4 regions of the Chryseobacterium sp. PvR013 genome follow, and region 1 is predicted to be linked to each of the others. Evidence: riboswitches for the same ligand, from Rfam matches in the RefSeq annotation. Region 1 holds a riboswitch; each other region holds the start of a gene.
The links. Region 1 has a riboswitch for cobalamin ahead of JOE44_RS23745 (acyl-CoA thioesterase). Riboswitches for the same ligand answer to the same signal wherever they lie in the genome.

Region 1 (4,230 bases):
AATAGAATTTTGAAAATTGGAGAGAAAAAATGATCTTTTATCACTTATCACTTATCACTTATCACTTATCACTTATCATTTATCACTCATTACTCATATCATAGCCCCGATAGCAGTGGTTACCCCGCAGCAGCAAAGGCATCGTAGAGAAGCGAGGAGTATGAACGGATAGCGGGAAACAGCTTCTCAGAAATAAATAAACTTCTATTTCAAAGGATTTAGTTGTTTCAAACTCGGGGAGATAATGACTTCTGAATTTTGAGATCGGCCTTAAGATTCGTATTTTTGTTAGGAAAAAAACACCTAAATCATTTACTATTACCATGAATTTATTCAATAAGTATAAGCATTTACCGACTTTTGTTTTACTAGGACCTGCCTGTTTTGGACAGTATCAGTTTGAAGTTAAAAATGCATCGAAGAGTTATGATGCAATCATCCAGGTGGAGAATTGCTATGATGGACAATGCAGCGGAAAAGGAACTGTAGAATTGTACAATCATAAAAATACAAAGGTACAGACTTTTATATCTGATCATCTTGTGCTGAATCTGAATCAGGGCGAAAAGCTAATACCGGGAAAAATGCTTCCGTTAAAGAATGAACAAAGCCCTGTGATCATTGATGATTTTAATTTTGATGGAACAGAGGATATAGCAGTAAGGAATGGGAATATGGGAAATTACAGTTCTGCCTCTTATGATGTATACGTATTCAACAGTACAAGAATGGCTTTTGTGAAGAGTAAGGAGCTTACGGAGCTTGCTTCCAATTCCTTTGATATTTTCGAGGTTGATGCTAAACGTAAACGCCTTATTACTTTTGGGAAATCAGGATGCTGTGATCTTTTTACGACAGAATATGCTGTAATTCCGAATAAGGGACTTGATAAGGTCTTTGAAAAAGAGGAAGATATGACCGTTTAAGGGCGCGTGAAAGTAACCACTAAAGAAAAGCTTAATAATAAATGGATTACCAAAATAAAGGTATATCCTTCAGATCAATATAACAGAAATAAGAAGTAAGATGAAAATTCAGAAAGAGATAGATTTTATCCTGGCTGTAGATGCGCTTAAAAATGTACAGCGAAGAAATTATAATGCAGACGATTCCCGAAGAGAGAATACGGCGGAACATTCCTGGCAGATTATTATTCTGGCTCAGATCCTTTATCCGTATGCTAAAAACCGTGCGGATATTGATCTATTGAGAGTGATAAGAATGCTTTCCATTCATGATCTGGTGGAGATAGAAGCCGGAGATACTTTTATTTTTGATGAAAAAGCAATGGTAGGTAAGTTTGAAAGAGAGAAAGCATCTGCTCAAAAGATCTTTGGAATTCTGGATGAACCTTTGCGTTCAGAATTCTTTAATCTATGGCTGGAATTTGAAGATGAGAAAACACCTGATGCTATTTTTGCCTGTGGAATCGACAGAATCATGCCGTTTATTTTAAATTCCCATACCACAGGAAAAAGCTGGACGGAAGCCGGAGTTACCGAAAAACAAATCCGGAATATGCTTGAAAATGCCATCAGTAGAGCATCGGATGAAATGGGAGAGGCTTTTGAACTTTTACTGAACAGAAGTCTGGAAACAGAAAAAGTGTTGAAATAACCTTAATGAAAATAAAAAGAATCGGGCGGCCTCTGGCCGCCCGATTCTTTATTTATAGTATCTGGATTGGTTTCTTGAATTCGTCAATCGCTACAAAAGTAAAATCACCTACGATGGCTTTCTCTCTTTCATACGAATACATCTGCTCTGTGTAAATTTCAACGTTCACTTTCATACTGGTTTTCCCCACGTATGAAACTTTCCCGATCAGTTCAACAATCGTTCCGGCAGGAATCGGTTTTTTGAAATCTATTTTGTCGCTGCTTACCGTTACCACTCTTTTTCTGGCAAAACGGGTAGCGGTAATAAAAGCTACTTCGTCCATCAGCTGCATAGCCGTACCACCAAAAAGGGTATCATAATGATTGGTTGTGTTTGGGAAAACCGCTTTAAAAATTCTGGTTTCGGAGGCTTCAATTCTTTCTTCTGTAGTCATATTTCATTATTAATTAAAGCGAAATGAAATAATATCAAACAACAGAATAATAACAGGAAATTCGGAAATTCCTGAAACAATTCATCAGATCAATACAACTTCAAATCGCGAAAGTTACTTGTTTAAGAAAAAGGCAGGTCTCCTGACTTGTAACATCTTTTATCTCCTTCCCATGCCTCGCACAGTGGATCTTTGATAAAGATTTCAGTTACTTACAGTTGCGCGACAGTCCGTGATTTTCACACGGTTCCCTTTTAATCTGCAGTGATGCAGAACCAATTTCTATGATGAATAAGCGTAAAACTTTTTCGGGTGCAAAAATAATGAATTTATTCCGGATTATGATAAATAATCTGGCTGATTACTCTTCCTTTTTTGATTGTCCAAAGAGTTGTATATCTGTTTTCTCCTGAACCATTGATCATATAAAGGAAAATATTATCGTTGTCAAGGGAAGTTACTCCAATGTTCTCAAAATCCATGGTAGGCTGGAACATATTTTTGATGGCTTCTCTTACAAAAACAGAACCTCTTCCGGGCTGTTGTACTCTGATGGATTTGATTTCAGTCATTCCTTCAGGAAGATCATTTCCTATTCCCCATGGTTTTACTTTATCAATGGTAAGAATTTTTCCTTCAGCATCTTTTTCCTTTTTACGGTATCCTGCATTGGAAGGATAGACATCAATCACTACTTTGCTTCTTTGTGCGGTAGGGATTTTAGGATCGGAATTGTCTGTGAAAATAATTGATCTTCCGTTTTTAGATTTAGAAGGAGTATAGGCGGGAAGCTGATCTACATAGGCAATACGTCCTTTATTCACCATTCCTTCTTTATCAAGAGTTTCATAACGTACAAAAGGCTTGTCATCATCCTGTTTCTCCGGATATTTGATCCAGATCCACTCTGTTTCTCCCGGAGCCGGTTTTACATAAACAAAAACATCTCCTTTACGCATACGGATCTTGTCTACAATTTTTCGGTAGTCATCTTTATGTACGCGTACGTTGGCATATCCTTCTTCAGCTTTTACCACTCCAAAAGGAACTTTTGTCTGCCCTTTTACAAAAACTATAGATAAAATACTGAATGCGGATAAATAGAATGCTTTATTTATAAAAGTCATCATGAAATTTTTTTTGATCCCCAAATATATAAATTAAATACTTTTCGGGAGATAATTATACCGCTGCAGTTCTTTAAAATCTTGTATTTGTTTTAGATGGCCGTCAGAAAGCAGATATATATGGTCTGAAATATCCAGAACATCCTGGTAATTGTGATCAGAAATAATAAAACCTTTATACTTTGACTGCTGAAGAATGATTTTCTTTAATTCTTCACAAACTTTTGGAGAAAGGCTGTGGAATGGTTCGTCCAGTAAAACAAAATCTGTTTCAGAGTAAATGATCATCAGGGTTTCAATAATTCTCTGTTCGCCTTTAGAAAGATTTTTAATCTTTTCATGGAGAAGGGGTTGTATGAATTCCAGGGCAAACAGCAAATTGGTGTTTTCTTTATTACAAAAGAGAGGAATCAGGTTTTTAACGGTTTCATATTTAGGCAAGAAAAGGTCTTGGGGTAAATAGGAGATTCTGTTTTTTCTGTCTGAAGTACTTTTTAAAACCTTGTTATCACATTTTATAAACTGGGTATCACCGCTGATAACCCCGAAAATAATTTTTAATAAAGTTGATTTTCCACTTCCATTTCTGCCCAGCAGCCCTGTAATCTGTCCGGTTTCGCATCCTATATAAACATCCTGCAAAATTTTCCTTTCATTGAAGGACTTTGTCAGACTATCAACATGCAGTTTGCTCATAAAAACAATGTTATAATTTTTACAATAATCCCCGATAATATCGTTCCTGCCCAAAGAGAAATTCTTGAAAACCCTACATTGGCATAAAAGTAATATTCGTTTTTAAACCTTAATTCATAAATGAAATAGTGAAGAACGGGAAGGATTAAAAGGAAATTCAGTCCAAAATTTTTAATACTGAATGATGATAAAAAAGAAATCAATAAAGAAAATCCCAAAGTTGGAAACATTATTTTTTTATAAAAAATCCAGAGAATAGAAAAACTTTTGTTCATGGTAAAAATAAAAATGGAATATCTATGAGAGTGTATTTTTTACAGCATTAATTTCAAAAGTATAAAAAAAAGCATAATA
Region 2 (4,230 bases), 2.7 Mb from region 1:
TATTTGGTAAATAAAGAAATCTGTTCTATATTTGCACTCGCAATAACGGAACAACGATCATTAAAAAATAAACAAAAAGGAGGGTTGCCAGAGTGGTTAATGGAGCAGTTTGCTAAACTGTCGACGCGAAAGTGTCGCAAGGGTTCGAATCCCTTACCCTCCGCTGTTTTTTATATATTCGGGGCGTAGCGTAGTCCGGTCATCGCGCCTGGTTTGGGACCAGGAGGTCGCAGGTTCGAATCCTGCCGCCCCGACTGTTTTAGTAGTTTTCTCAAAACTACTCAATGGGTGCGTAGCTCAGCTGGATAGAGCATCTGCCTTCTAAGCAGACGGTCAAAGGTTCGAATCCTTTCGCGCTCACTTAAAGACTTACTGGAAACAGTGAGTCTTTTTTTGTGTTTACTCTTAATCAAAAATCTTTTTATAGCTCACAAAATAGAGCATCCCGATTTTTAATCGGGACGGCAAAGGTTCGAATCCTTTCGCGCTCACAAAAAAACCTCACAATTTTTATTGTGAGGTTTTTTGTTTATTGGAGCTATCATAAAATTTATAATTCGAAATATTGCCCCAACCATTCATCAAAATGTTCTTTATGCTTATCCTGAGCAGCTTTAATCAATAAGTCAGGTTCTTCAATCTGGCTTAGCCCATAATCTCCTTTCATCCAGGCTAAATATTCACTTAATCCTTCACTCTCTTCATAATCATCTTCCTCTTTATAAAAATAAGCTTCATCAAGCCCTACTGAAATTTCATTGTCAAAAGTGAGCAGATGCAAAAACTGCAGTATATTTTCAGCCACAATGTGAACACCGCCTTCATCCCCAAAAACTACCACAGGCATTTTATTTAAAGGCTGCTCTACTCCGTTATTCCAAATGGCATAGAAGGAACCGGAACCATTCGCCTGTGCAAAAGGCAGTAAATTATTCAGAAAATTTTCGTCCTCACTCCAGCTTTTCAATCCGGATTTATCATCAATTAAAACACCAAAACCTTGTGAATAATTTTCATACGAGGAAATAGTATTCTGAAAGTAGATCAGTTTTTCCAGTTCTACCGGAATTTCCTGCAGATTCAAGTTTTGTTTAAATTTTGTAATTTCTACCATGGTCAATTATATTCGGTTAATAAGATTTGTAAAATAAAAATAGAACAGCAAATTTATTAACTATCTTTAATTTTATGGTCATGTTTTATATTAATTTAACAACACAAACAAGCTGTTCTACTCCCAAAACACAGATTACAACTAAAACATTTTCAATACATTAAATTAAAAAAACTATTGATTACATAAAATATCTTTTTCGTTATTATAAAATACTTATATTTACCACCAAGGAGTTCTTAAAACCTTCTTTATCAACCGAAACTGGTTACACTTAGCTGTGTATTAAAAGGGAATCGTGTGTAAATCACGAACTGTCGCGCAACTGTAAGTAACATACAAAAAGTTTTTATCAATTGATATCCACTGTATATTTTTTATATGGGAAGGATGATAAAAACAGTTACAAGTCAGGAGACCTGCCTATTTCGTATTGACGATGCTTTCGCGATTTGAAGCTTACAGTCAGGTATGATGCGATATGGATATAGTACGATAATTTTTTTATCAAACTGTGTTATTTTTTGAGATGAATATGAGCGTACGTTGTGTACTTCTCATGATTCTGTAGCTCATTCGTATCCCCTTTCCGTAATTTTTCTTTCTTAATAAAGCACCGCGAAGTTTACAGAGAACTTTTTATAGGATTTTAATCAATGTAAAAAGGGATAAGGTGTACCAAAGCAATTTTAATTATTCGTGGAGTTCCAACAGGTTTATTTTACAAACCTGTACAATCAGAGGTTCTCAAAATTCCCGACATCTGCACAATGGGAAGATTCCCCAACTCCTTTCCTACTTTTTACTTTTTACTCAAAAGCGATGTCTTTACAGCTCTTCCGCTTCTTTAATGACAAACAAATTTCAACTCAACAATAAATATTATAATGATCAAAAATGAAAATTGGAAGTCGCCCGGCTTAAAATTCCGGGAGGCTATGGAAAAAGAAAATCCCCTTCAGATTGTTGGAGCCATCAATGCAAACCATGCATTATTGGCACAGCAGGCTGGTTTTAATGCCATCTATCTTTCAGGAGGAGGTGTTGCTGCAGGGTCTTTAGGAATTCCTGATTTAGGAATTACAACTCTGGATGATATACTCATAGATGTTCAGCGTATTACTAATATTTGTGATTTACCACTTTTGGTAGATATTGATACAGGATTTGGACCTTCCGCTTTTAATGTTGCCCGAACGATAAAATCATTAATCAAAGCCGGAGCTGCTGCCATTCACATTGAAGATCAGGTGGGAGCAAAACGTTGCGGACACCGCCCCGGAAAAGAAATCGTAAGCAAAGAGGAAATGGTGGACCGGCTTAAAGCCGCAGCAGATGCCCGTACCGATGAAAATTTTGTGATCGGAGCCAGAACAGATGCTTTTGCCAGTGAAGGACTGGAAAAAACGCTAGAAAGAGCCATCGCTTATAAAGAAGCCGGTGCAGATTTCATTTTTGCTGAAGCAGTTCCTGATTTAAGCTTTTATCAAAAATTTGTTGATGCTACTGGGATTCTTGTACTAGCCAATATCACGGAATTTGGAATGATCAAAATGTACACTGTAGAAGAACTGAAAAATGCAGGTGTAGGACTCGTCCTCTACCCTCTTTCTGCCTTCAGAGCTGCCAATAAAGCTGCACAGAATGTATACCAACATATCCGTAAAGACGGAACACAAGCCAATGTGCTAGATACAATGCAGACAAGAGAAGAACTCTATCAAAGTATTGGCTACCACGATTATGAACAAAAATTAGATAACCTTTTTAAACAAAATACTCATGTCAACGAATAGCGAACCAACATTTAAGCCTAAAAAAAGCGTAGCACTTTCCGGAGTGACAGCAGGTAATACCGCTCTTTGCAGTGTAGGGAAAAGTGGAAATGATCTCCATTACAGAGGTTATGATATATTGGATCTTGCAGAGAGAGCACAATTTGAAGAAGTTGCTTACCTGCTTATTTATGGTCAGCTGCCCACTGAAGCTCAACTCAAAAACTATAAAGCAAAATTAAAATCATTGAGAGGCCTTCCTCACTCTGTAAGAAATATTTTAAAAAGTATTCCGGCAGCTGCCCACCCAATGGATGTCATGCGTTCAATGGTTTCAGCAATTGGAAGTATTCAGCCGGAAAAAGATGATCACAATGTAGCCGGAGCAAGAGATATTGCAGATAAATTATTAGCATCATTCAGTTCAGGGCTTTTATACTGGTATCACTATACCCACAATGGTAAAGAAATCAATGTAGAGACTGATGATGATACTATTGGCGGACATTTCCTTCACCTTTTACATGGTAAAAAAGCTCCTGATTCATGGGTGAAAGCAATGGAAATTTCCCTTAATCTGTATGCCGAACATGAGTTTAATGCTTCTACTTTTACCGCGCGTGTCATTGCCGGAACCTCATCAGACTTTTATTCATGTATCACAGGGGCTATCGGAGCTTTGAGAGGCCCTAAACATGGCGGAGCCAATGAAGTGGCTTTTGAGATCCAGAGCCGATACAATTCTCCTGATGAGGCAGAAGAAGATATCAGAAAACGTATTGCCAACAAAGAAGTAATTATAGGATTCGGACATCCTGTTTATACCCTGTCAGACCCAAGAAATGTAGTCATCAAAAAAGTAGCGAAAGAACTTTCCGAAGAAGCCGGAGATATGCTGCTGTACAATATCGCTGAAAGGCTGGAAACTGTGATGTGGGAAGAAAAGAAAATGTTCCCTAATCTGGACTGGTTCTCCGCAGTATCTTATCACCTGATGGGAGTTCCTACCCTGATGTTCACTCCGCTATTTGTGATTTCAAGAGTCACAGGATGGAGCGCACACATTATCGAACAAAGACAGGATGGGAAAATTATCCGTCCAAGTGCCAATTATACAGGTCCCGAAAATAAAGACTTTGTATCCATCGAAAACAGAAAATAAAAAAATCAATTCATAATTAAACTAAAAAATAAAGATGTCATCACACATTTCAAACGAAAGGCCACAGCCGGATCAGGTATTAACAGATATTGCAGATTATGTATTACACTATGAAATCAAAAATGATTTAGCATGGAAAACAGCCCACTACTGTTTATTAGACACGATAGGTTGTGGAC
Region 3 (4,230 bases), 160 kb from region 1:
CTTCATTAGAGATAAAATATCCGTTCTGATAAGTGATCGGAGAGATTTCAATTTCGTCAGAACCATTTGTACATGAAGAGATATTAAACAATAATACCACTGCAAAGAGTACAGTTAAAAGTTTAGTTATTTTCATAATTTATTCAATTTTATTTGTTAAAAATTTATTGCTGCATACACACTATAGTTTCTTTTCGGTAAAGGATAGAAAGCAACGGTTTTATAGTATGTATTGGTTAGATTATTCACTTTAAACCCTAAAGTATATTTTTTGGCTAAGGTTGCAGAAACACCCATATTTAAAAGAAAATAAGGATCTATGGCATCTGATCTTTTTTCATCACTTGTCGTGTAGGTAATACCATTCAGCAGTCCCTGTGCGAAAAATTTAAAGAAGCCATATTCATAATCTATATTCGCCGTCCCTCTGTGCATGGGAACGTAAGGTCTCTGCATCTTCGTTTCTTTATCAATAGATTTTGCATAATAGTATCCTGCATTTGCTCTGAATTTATGATTCCCAAACTGTTTACTGAAAGACAACTGGGATTCCAGCCCGTAAGATTCAAATTTATTGATATTGGATGCCTGCCAGTAGCCTAAAGCAGTGGGAAGCCATACAATAAGATCCGTCACATTCATATAATAAGGAGACAAAGTAAGTTTGAAATCTCCCATTTTGAACTCATTTGTCATATCAAACTGAGTAGAAGTTTCGGGTCTCAGATCTTTATTTCCTCCCGGTTCATAATAAATATCATTAAATGACGGATATCTGAAATTCTTTGATACGTTAAGACTCACATCATACCATTTCAAGGCACTCCATTTTCCGGAGAATGAATACATAAAAGGAGACTTCACATCTTCCACAAAATCTTTCTTAAATCCACCTTCAAAACGCAGGTCTTTCGTAGCAAAATACCTCAACAATCCTGAAATTGAGCCGATATTTCTGCTTACATCAGATATTCCACTCGCGTACCCTTCTCCTTTATTGATCTGAAATTCTCCGATAAGATTAAAATTCCATTTTGAATTCAGGAAATAATTGAAATCATTTTTGAAGATATAATTTTTCCCGGTTCCACCACTGGATTTAGGTTGATTTAGTGAACCGAAATACTGAAAGTTTTCTTCCGTATAGGCTGCTTTAAAGGAGTTGCTGAAATTTGTTTTGTTCCAGTCCCACGAAAGAAGACTTCTTACACTTTGAGTCTTATATTTTGTCTTTGTTCCTGTTTCTTCATACACAGGATAATGCTGTGAAGAATCAAAAAACTGGCTCTGCCATGAAATTTTATGATCATTCGTTATCTTGTAGGAAGCTCCTGCATTGAACGTAGTATTGTAATAATTTCCGTTTCTGTTAATATAGTTCAGATCGCTTACCTTATAATCATTTTCACTTACAGAATAATTTCCGGAAGCTTTAAAACTGAACCTTTCATTACTGTAAGAACCTTTTACAAAATTATTATAGGTATTAAAAGAAGCAACCTCTGAAAATAAAGAACCATGGAAACCTTTGTTAAAATCAAGGGTATTATTCAGGTGAATACTTCCTCCGATAGCACCACTTCCATACACCACACTTCCGCCACCGGCTTTTATACCGATCTGATCATAGCCGAACAAAGCAATATTATTGATATCTCCCTGTCCCAGAAAACTGGAATTGATATTAATCCCATTCCATACAAATGCTGTCTGCTGAGCGGTAGTTCCTCTGAATGAAGGTGAAGAAACAGCACCACGACCATTTTCTTTAATAAAAACCTGCGACTGAAATCTCAGAAGCTCCGAAAGATTACTGGAGTTTTTCTCGGCATCTTCCGCCGAAATTATTTTTACAGGATGAAAAAGTTTAACCCTGTTCATCTGGTTGTCGAAAACATAAATAGTATCGATGGTTTTCTCTTGTCCAAAAAGAAAGCAACCATACGATGAAAAAAGCAGTACTAAAGATCTTTTTATATCCATACTTTTTTACTTTTCCTCCGAAAGCAATATGTTTTTTTAATTATAATTCCGGCAGGTCTCCTGACTTTCGCATTCTGCTCCTTCCCGTTTTTATACAGTGGTTTTTTGCAGAAACTTTTGTTGCGATTTACAGTTGCGGGGACAGTCCGGGAGTTACACCCGATTCCCTTTTCATTCCAAAATACTGGAAACCAAAATTTTTGCAAAGATAGTTTTTTATATGTATCCGCCCAAAACCATACGTATGCTTAAAAAGCCGGTCTTCTTATGAGGTGAAACAAAAAAAGAACAGCTGCTTTCAATATTGAAAACAGCCATTCATCCCACTACTTTACTATTTATATATGTTACTTTTTAATCAGTTTATAAGTCTCTTTTTTACCTCTTTTCTCAGAGTATTGTAAAATATAATCTCCTTTTGACAAGGATGAAACATCAATCTGTCCTTCTACAGCATTGAATGATTTCACCCTTTGTCCAACCATATTATAAATTTCTGCGTTCTCTATTTTTCCTGTTCCTTTAAAATATAGAATATCAGCAACTGGATTAGGATAAATACCTATGCTGTTTTTTTCTTTTACAGCATCATTGATGGATAAAAATTCAGAAGTATCCAGATAAAAAGCGATCATCTGACCTGAAGCATTTGTTCCTGAACCGGCAATTTTCTTTCCGTCCTGTGAAATAGCCAGAGGAAGTCCCATTGTTACTCCATTCGTTGCAATTCCTAAAGATGCTGCATAATCATTCAGATTAATCCTTCCGGTAGCAGAAGTCCAGATAAAACCTTCTCCGGACATGGGAGGAGCACCAAATGCTCTGTAATATCCGATAACTTTTTTCCCATCAGCAGAAATTCCTGTTGCACCCCCTTTGAAACTGAAAGAAGCATTAGGATGGGTGATATACGTGAGCCCGCTTACAGTATTCCAAACATAGGGATTAGGATTTGCCGATCCTATGATGGTATTTCCGTCTGCAGAAATCCCTCCTGCTTCCCCTACATTATTCCCGTTATTATCAGTAATAAAACTTTCTACTCCATCCTGCCATTTTGCACCGCTTCTCGTACCGTTTGATTCATCCTGCCATCCTACAATCACTGTTCCTGCTGCATTAATTGCATTTGCTCTTGAACTGCGTCCGGAAACAATACTTCCAAGATCTACCATTCCGTTCACTTCATCCCATTTCACAGCGTGGGCATTCGCGGCAGTAAGAAACCCCAGCCCTACAATTGTATTTCCGTTGGTAGTCATTCCCCAGGTAGAGCTTACACTTCCGTCCCATCCGGTAGGAACAAGTCCGCCCCGGTTTACCCAAGTGGCAGCAGCAACATCATACGTTGATATTTCATTAAATCCTGTTGCAGTATTGGTAATGGAAGATGATATTTTAGTTCCGTCATTCGAAACAATAGTTCTTCCTGCAGCCGGATATCCGTTTGAAATAGAACCTATCTGTACAAGTCCTCCTGCTGCATTCCATTTATATATTCCTCCTGCGCTGGTATGCATACTTACCATTCCATTATCAGAAACTGCACCTACATTATAATTTCCTAAACCTATTACAGTAAGCTGCGCCTCTGCAAAACAAAATTTAAGGAAAATACAAGCCATCAATATTTTCATTGACATTCTGTAAAAATTTTTCATATTTTATTATATTTAGCGTTTCGAATTGGTGGAAACAATATTAATACAATATTTAGCCTATCCAAAGAAATAGGCTTTCATAATTCGTGAATTTCAAAAGAATTTAATTTTTAAAACACTCATAAACAAACAGATACAAAACAACATTTTGAATATGGATTTTACCAGAACTATTCAAAAAAACACAAAAAACAAATTACCAGAACAAAAATTATTTCAAAACAGCAGAAAAATATTCCTGTTTATTTTTATTTACAGCTCTTATTGTATCAATGGACAGTCCGGTCCGGACTTTACTATTTTAGCCGATAAGGCATTTCTCAAGCTCTATCAGAATTCTGACGAATGCATCAGTTATACCCAGGGAATTCTGGTTAGTGATCAGAATACGGAACACAAAATTGTGCTGCAAAATATTATTTCACAAGCTTTTGCCATGAAGGGCGATTATGTACAGTCTGTGAATATTTTTGCTCAAAAAGAAGATAATGGTCAGGCAAATGATCTTTCCTATGATAGGCAGGTCTTCAGTGATTATAATCTTGCGGATCAGTATCAGAATCTGGGGTTGTACAACCAGTCAAAA
Region 4 (4,230 bases), 3.8 Mb from region 1:
AACATAAATCCTTCCAGCTGTTCTCCAAAATATTCTACCATATCATTACGCTCAAATTCTCCGTGCACCAATACATCAATGCCGATGTCTTCCTGCCAGCGAATGGTTCTCTGAGTTTCTTCTTTTAATAAAATATCGTATTGCTCCGCGGTAAGTTCTCCTTTTTTGAATTTAGCTCTCCAGCTTCTTACCTCTGTTGTCTGCGGGAATGACCCGATTGTTGTAGTGGGAAACAAAGGAAGCTGCAGGACTTGCTGCTGTTCTTCTTTACGGGTTTTGAAGGCATTTATTCTTTGTGCATCTTTTTCAGTGACCGCATTTGATCTTTGTTTTACCTGATCATTGTGGATAAGAGAAGAGGTTCTTCTGCTTTCAATGGCTTTTTTATTTTCTTCAAATACTTCAAGAATGTGTTCTTTTTCCGTTCCTGAAACCAGTTCTTTAAGCGTCACCAGTTCTTCTACTTTCTGTTTAGCAAAAGCAAGCCAGTTTTTAATCTCAGGGTTAAGGTTCGTTTCAAAATCAAGATCGCAAGGAGAATGAAGCAATGAACATGACGGTGCAATCAAAATCCTTTCAGAGCCTAATTTGTCAACAGCTTTTCTGATGAAAGACAATGACTTTTCAAAATCATTTTTCCAGATATTTCTGCCATCAATTACTCCTAACGAAAGACTTAGGTTTTCCGGAATACGATTCAGAATATCATCCAATTGTTCCGGATTTCTAACCAAATCGATATGCAAAGTATTCACCGGAAGCGAAACAGCAAGCGATGCATTATCTTTTAATCCGTCGAAATAAGTGGCAACAATGAATTTCAGTTTCGGGAAACGTTTTCTTACTTCTGAATACACAGAAAGATAGGTTTCTTTTGCTTTCTCAGTTAAATCCAGAGCCAGAAAAGGTTCATCAAACTGGATCCATTCAGCACCCTGCTCCTGAAGTTTGGTTAAAATTTCCGTATATACAGAAAGAAGATTTCCAGCCAGATCCAGTTTATCAAATCCTTCTTCTTTTTCTTTTCCTAATAACAGATAAGTAACAAGCCCGATAATTACCGGTTTTGCATTGATACCCGCCTGTTTTGCTCCGGCAAATTCATTGAAAATTTTATCTGAGCTTAATTTAAATTGCTGGTTTTTATAAAATTCCGGGACAATGTAGTGATAGTTGGTATCGAACCACTTGGTCATTTCCATTGCTGTAATGTCCAGCCCTTCTTTCTGGTATCCTCTTGCCATCGCGAAATAAAGATCCAGCTCAGAGTTGTTCTTTTTAAGCACCACCTCATGGTAACGTGAAGGAATTGCTCCTACTACAAGGCTCATATCCAATACCTGATCATAATAGGAAAAATCGTTGCACGGGATAAGATCTATACCGGCTTCTTTCTGAATATTCCAGTTTTGATTACAGAGAGTTCTCCCTGTATTCAGAAGTTCTTCCAAAAGAATTTTACCTGACCAATATTGTTCGCAGGCTTTTTTGAGTTCTCTTTTGCTACCAATACGCGGATAGCCCAGAATGTGAGTTTGCATTTTTTAAACTTTTTAATTAAACTTAATAGGAAAGTGCTTTAAAATGCTTCGTTATGTTTTAGCGGAAAAAGTTTCAGGAAAGTAATGACATAGCAGACAGTGTATTTCCTTCAGAAAGAAAAATACATGAATCTGATCTATCATCTGTATGACCCAAAAGCTTCAGCCCGCGAAAGCATTGTCAATTCAGTAAAGGCAGGTCTCCTGACTTGTAACAGTTTCCGTCATCCTTCCCGCTTTTGGCAGTGGATATACCAAGACAGAAACTTTTGGTGTGTTACTTACAGTTGCGCGACAGCTCGTGATTTGCACACGATTCCCTATTAATCTACCTTCAGTAAAACCTTTCCTGTTTGATGAAGTATCTATAAAGAACTGTACTTTTACCTTTAACAATTGCTTCCAGTAAAAGTTTTTAATTTTGTGTAAAATTAGCAATACAGAATAAAAGAACAATAAATAAGGAAAAATTAAGCAAAATAAACTTTTAAAAATAAAAATAAAAGCATATAATTCTATATATTTGATTGTTTTAATCATTTAAAAGAATAATATTCTGTGGAACAACTCGATGACAAGGATTTACAGCTGCTCAGGCTGCTCCAGAAAAATGCCAAACTGACCGTTAAAGAACTTGCTAAAGAAGTGAACCTTTCTACTTCACCGGTTTTTGAAAGAGTAAAAAGGCTGGAACAGGAAGGGTTTGTTAAAAGATATGCAGCCGTTCTGGATGCTGAAAAACTCAACCGCGGATTTACCGTTTTCTGCCAAATCAAGCTTAAAATTCACGACAGATCTGTAGGCTATGACTTTGTAAAAGAAATTCTGGAGATTGAAGAAGTTGCCGAATGCTACAATATTTCCGGAGATTTTGATTTCCTTCTGAAAGTTCAGGTAAGAGATATGAAACATTACCAGGATTTCGTATTTAATAAACTGGGATCTGTAGATTCCATCGGGAGTACCCACAGTACATTTGTCATGGCTGAAGTGAAAAACAACCATGGACTTACCATTTAATTGAACAGGAAACCGGTTTTATTCTTCAATCCATTTTCTGAAAGCAGATGTATTGCTCTGGCTTGTAATAAAATGATCTTTCTGACCTTTTATCTGGGCGGAAAGTGTATTCTTATTGTAACGTTCTATTCTTTCAATATGCTTTTTCTGGACGAGTGCACTGCGGTTGATCCTGAAAAAATCTGAAGCATTGAGCTGGGTTTCAATTTCTTTCAGAGTAGATTCATTCAACAGGTGTTTTTTTCCTGTTGTATCAAAAGCAAAGACAATCCCTTCTTCCGCTTCAAAGAAAGTAATGTCTTCCGTATTGATAAAATAGATTCCCTGATGTGAGCTGACCGAAAATCGTTTCTTATAGCTTTTCTCCACAGGGCTGTTATTTAGTATTTGCTGAAGTTTTACCCAAACATCCTCCGGCTCTGATGCTGTATTTCCCAATAGAATAAATTTATCCCAAGCCTTTTGAAAACGGCTCTGCGAAAATGGTTTTAAAAGATATTCAATCCCGTTGCTTTCAAAAGCATTCATCCAGAAACTGTCATACGCGGTAGTGAAGATAACCGGACATGAAATATTCACCTGATCATAGATTTCAAAGGCATTTCCATCTAATAATTCAATATCAGAAAAAATCAGGTCAACCGTTGAGTTTTTAAGAAAAGCAATGGCTTCTTCTACAGTACTTATTTCCGAAACAATTTCCACGGGTCTTTCCAGCTCGCTGATGAAACGTTTTAATTTGTTTCTTGCCGGAATTTCGTCTTCGATGATTACAACTTTTATCATATTTTATGCTGGAATTATGGGAATGACTACTGAAAATTCTGTTTCTGTTTTTATAATTTCTACCTGCCGATCCGTTAACAGCGTATATTGCTCCTTAAGATTACTGAGTGCTCTTCCTGAAGTCTTTTTACTGTTTCGCTTGGGTATTCTGGTATTGGAAACGGTGATTTCTTTATCTATTTCTACGGTGATCAAAACAGGATTTACAGCTGTTCCCAGATTATGCTGAACGGCGTTTTCAAGCAGCAATTGCAGGGAAAGCGGAATGATCCTCCCTGATGATCTGATATGATTTATTTTTAATGAATAAGCACTTCCATATTTATACTGTATCAGATTAAAATATTTCTCTGCAAATGCCAGTTCTTCTTCTACAAACACGGTCTTTTTATCAGAAACCTCTAAAACATAACGGTATATCTCTGCAAATTCATTGAGGAAATCCGATGCTTTGTATTTGTCTTCTTCTATTAACTGATCCAGAATGTTGAGATTATTGAATAAAAAATGAGGATTAAGCTGTGTTTTCAGTTGATTAATTTTACTTTCAGACAGGGCATGATCATAAAGAGCCAATTGTTTCTGATATTCCGTATTCTTTTTGTAGTAACGGTATGCGAGGAAAAAACTTCCATAAATAAACCCTCCTATCAAATCTGAAAAGGTAGAAAGAATAACAACTTCCTGATTGAAATTTTTCTCCACTTTTCCAAAAGCAACAGCAATCAAAAAACCAATTATTTTCATCACCAAAAGGTAGGTTAATAGGGAAAAACTGAATATTTTCAGCATTTCTGCTACACTAAACGTTGATGACTTTCGCCAGTTTTTAATGAAAAAATCAATGACAAAAAACAGGATACAGGCACTAATAAGGGTAACA

Region 2: linked by a shared signal. The riboswitch ahead of prpB (methylisocitrate lyase) and the one ahead of JOE44_RS23745 (acyl-CoA thioesterase) in region 1 are both predicted to bind cobalamin.
Region 3: linked by a shared signal. The riboswitch ahead of JOE44_RS23030 (TonB-dependent receptor) and the one ahead of JOE44_RS23745 (acyl-CoA thioesterase) in region 1 are both predicted to bind cobalamin.
Region 4: linked by a shared signal. The riboswitch ahead of metE (5-methyltetrahydropteroyltriglutamate--homocysteine S-methyltransferase) and the one ahead of JOE44_RS23745 (acyl-CoA thioesterase) in region 1 are both predicted to bind cobalamin.

Annotation. Positions count from the first base shown of each region.
Region 1 is NZ_JAFIBT010000001.1:5,221,949-5,226,178, forward strand. It holds gene JOE44_RS23735 (hypothetical protein) at 324-926, shown strand; gene JOE44_RS23740 (HD domain-containing protein) at 1,027-1,617, shown strand; gene JOE44_RS23745 (acyl-CoA thioesterase) at 1,670-2,053, opposite strand; cobalamin riboswitch at 2,168-2,348, opposite strand; gene JOE44_RS23750 (hypothetical protein) at 2,383-3,183, opposite strand; gene JOE44_RS23755 (ATP-binding cassette domain-containing protein) at 3,214-3,876, opposite strand.
Region 2 is NZ_JAFIBT010000001.1:2,549,639-2,553,868, forward strand. It holds tRNA gene JOE44_RS11485 (tRNA-Ser) at 79-163, shown strand; tRNA gene JOE44_RS11490 (tRNA-Pro) at 180-254, shown strand; tRNA gene JOE44_RS11495 (tRNA-Arg) at 287-360, shown strand; gene JOE44_RS11500 (hypothetical protein) at 551-1,114, opposite strand; cobalamin riboswitch at 1,363-1,556, shown strand; gene prpB (methylisocitrate lyase) at 2,002-2,910, shown strand; gene prpC (2-methylcitrate synthase) at 2,897-4,051, shown strand; gene JOE44_RS11515 (bifunctional 2-methylcitrate dehydratase/aconitate hydratase) at 4,086-4,230, shown strand, end outside.
Region 3 is NZ_JAFIBT010000001.1:5,058,362-5,062,591, reverse strand. It holds gene JOE44_RS23035 (DUF5074 domain-containing protein) at 1-136, opposite strand, end outside; gene JOE44_RS23030 (TonB-dependent receptor) at 157-1,983, opposite strand; cobalamin riboswitch at 2,016-2,194, opposite strand; gene JOE44_RS23025 (T9SS type A sorting domain-containing protein) at 2,331-3,644, opposite strand; gene JOE44_RS23020 (AraC family transcriptional regulator) at 3,799-4,230, shown strand, end outside.
Region 4 is NZ_JAFIBT010000001.1:1,414,321-1,418,550, forward strand. It holds gene metE (5-methyltetrahydropteroyltriglutamate--homocysteine S-methyltransferase) at 1-1,541, opposite strand, end outside; cobalamin riboswitch at 1,718-1,904, opposite strand; gene JOE44_RS06410 (Lrp/AsnC family transcriptional regulator) at 2,100-2,561, shown strand; gene JOE44_RS06415 (LytTR family DNA-binding domain-containing protein) at 2,580-3,347, opposite strand; gene JOE44_RS06420 (histidine kinase) at 3,351-4,230, opposite strand, start outside.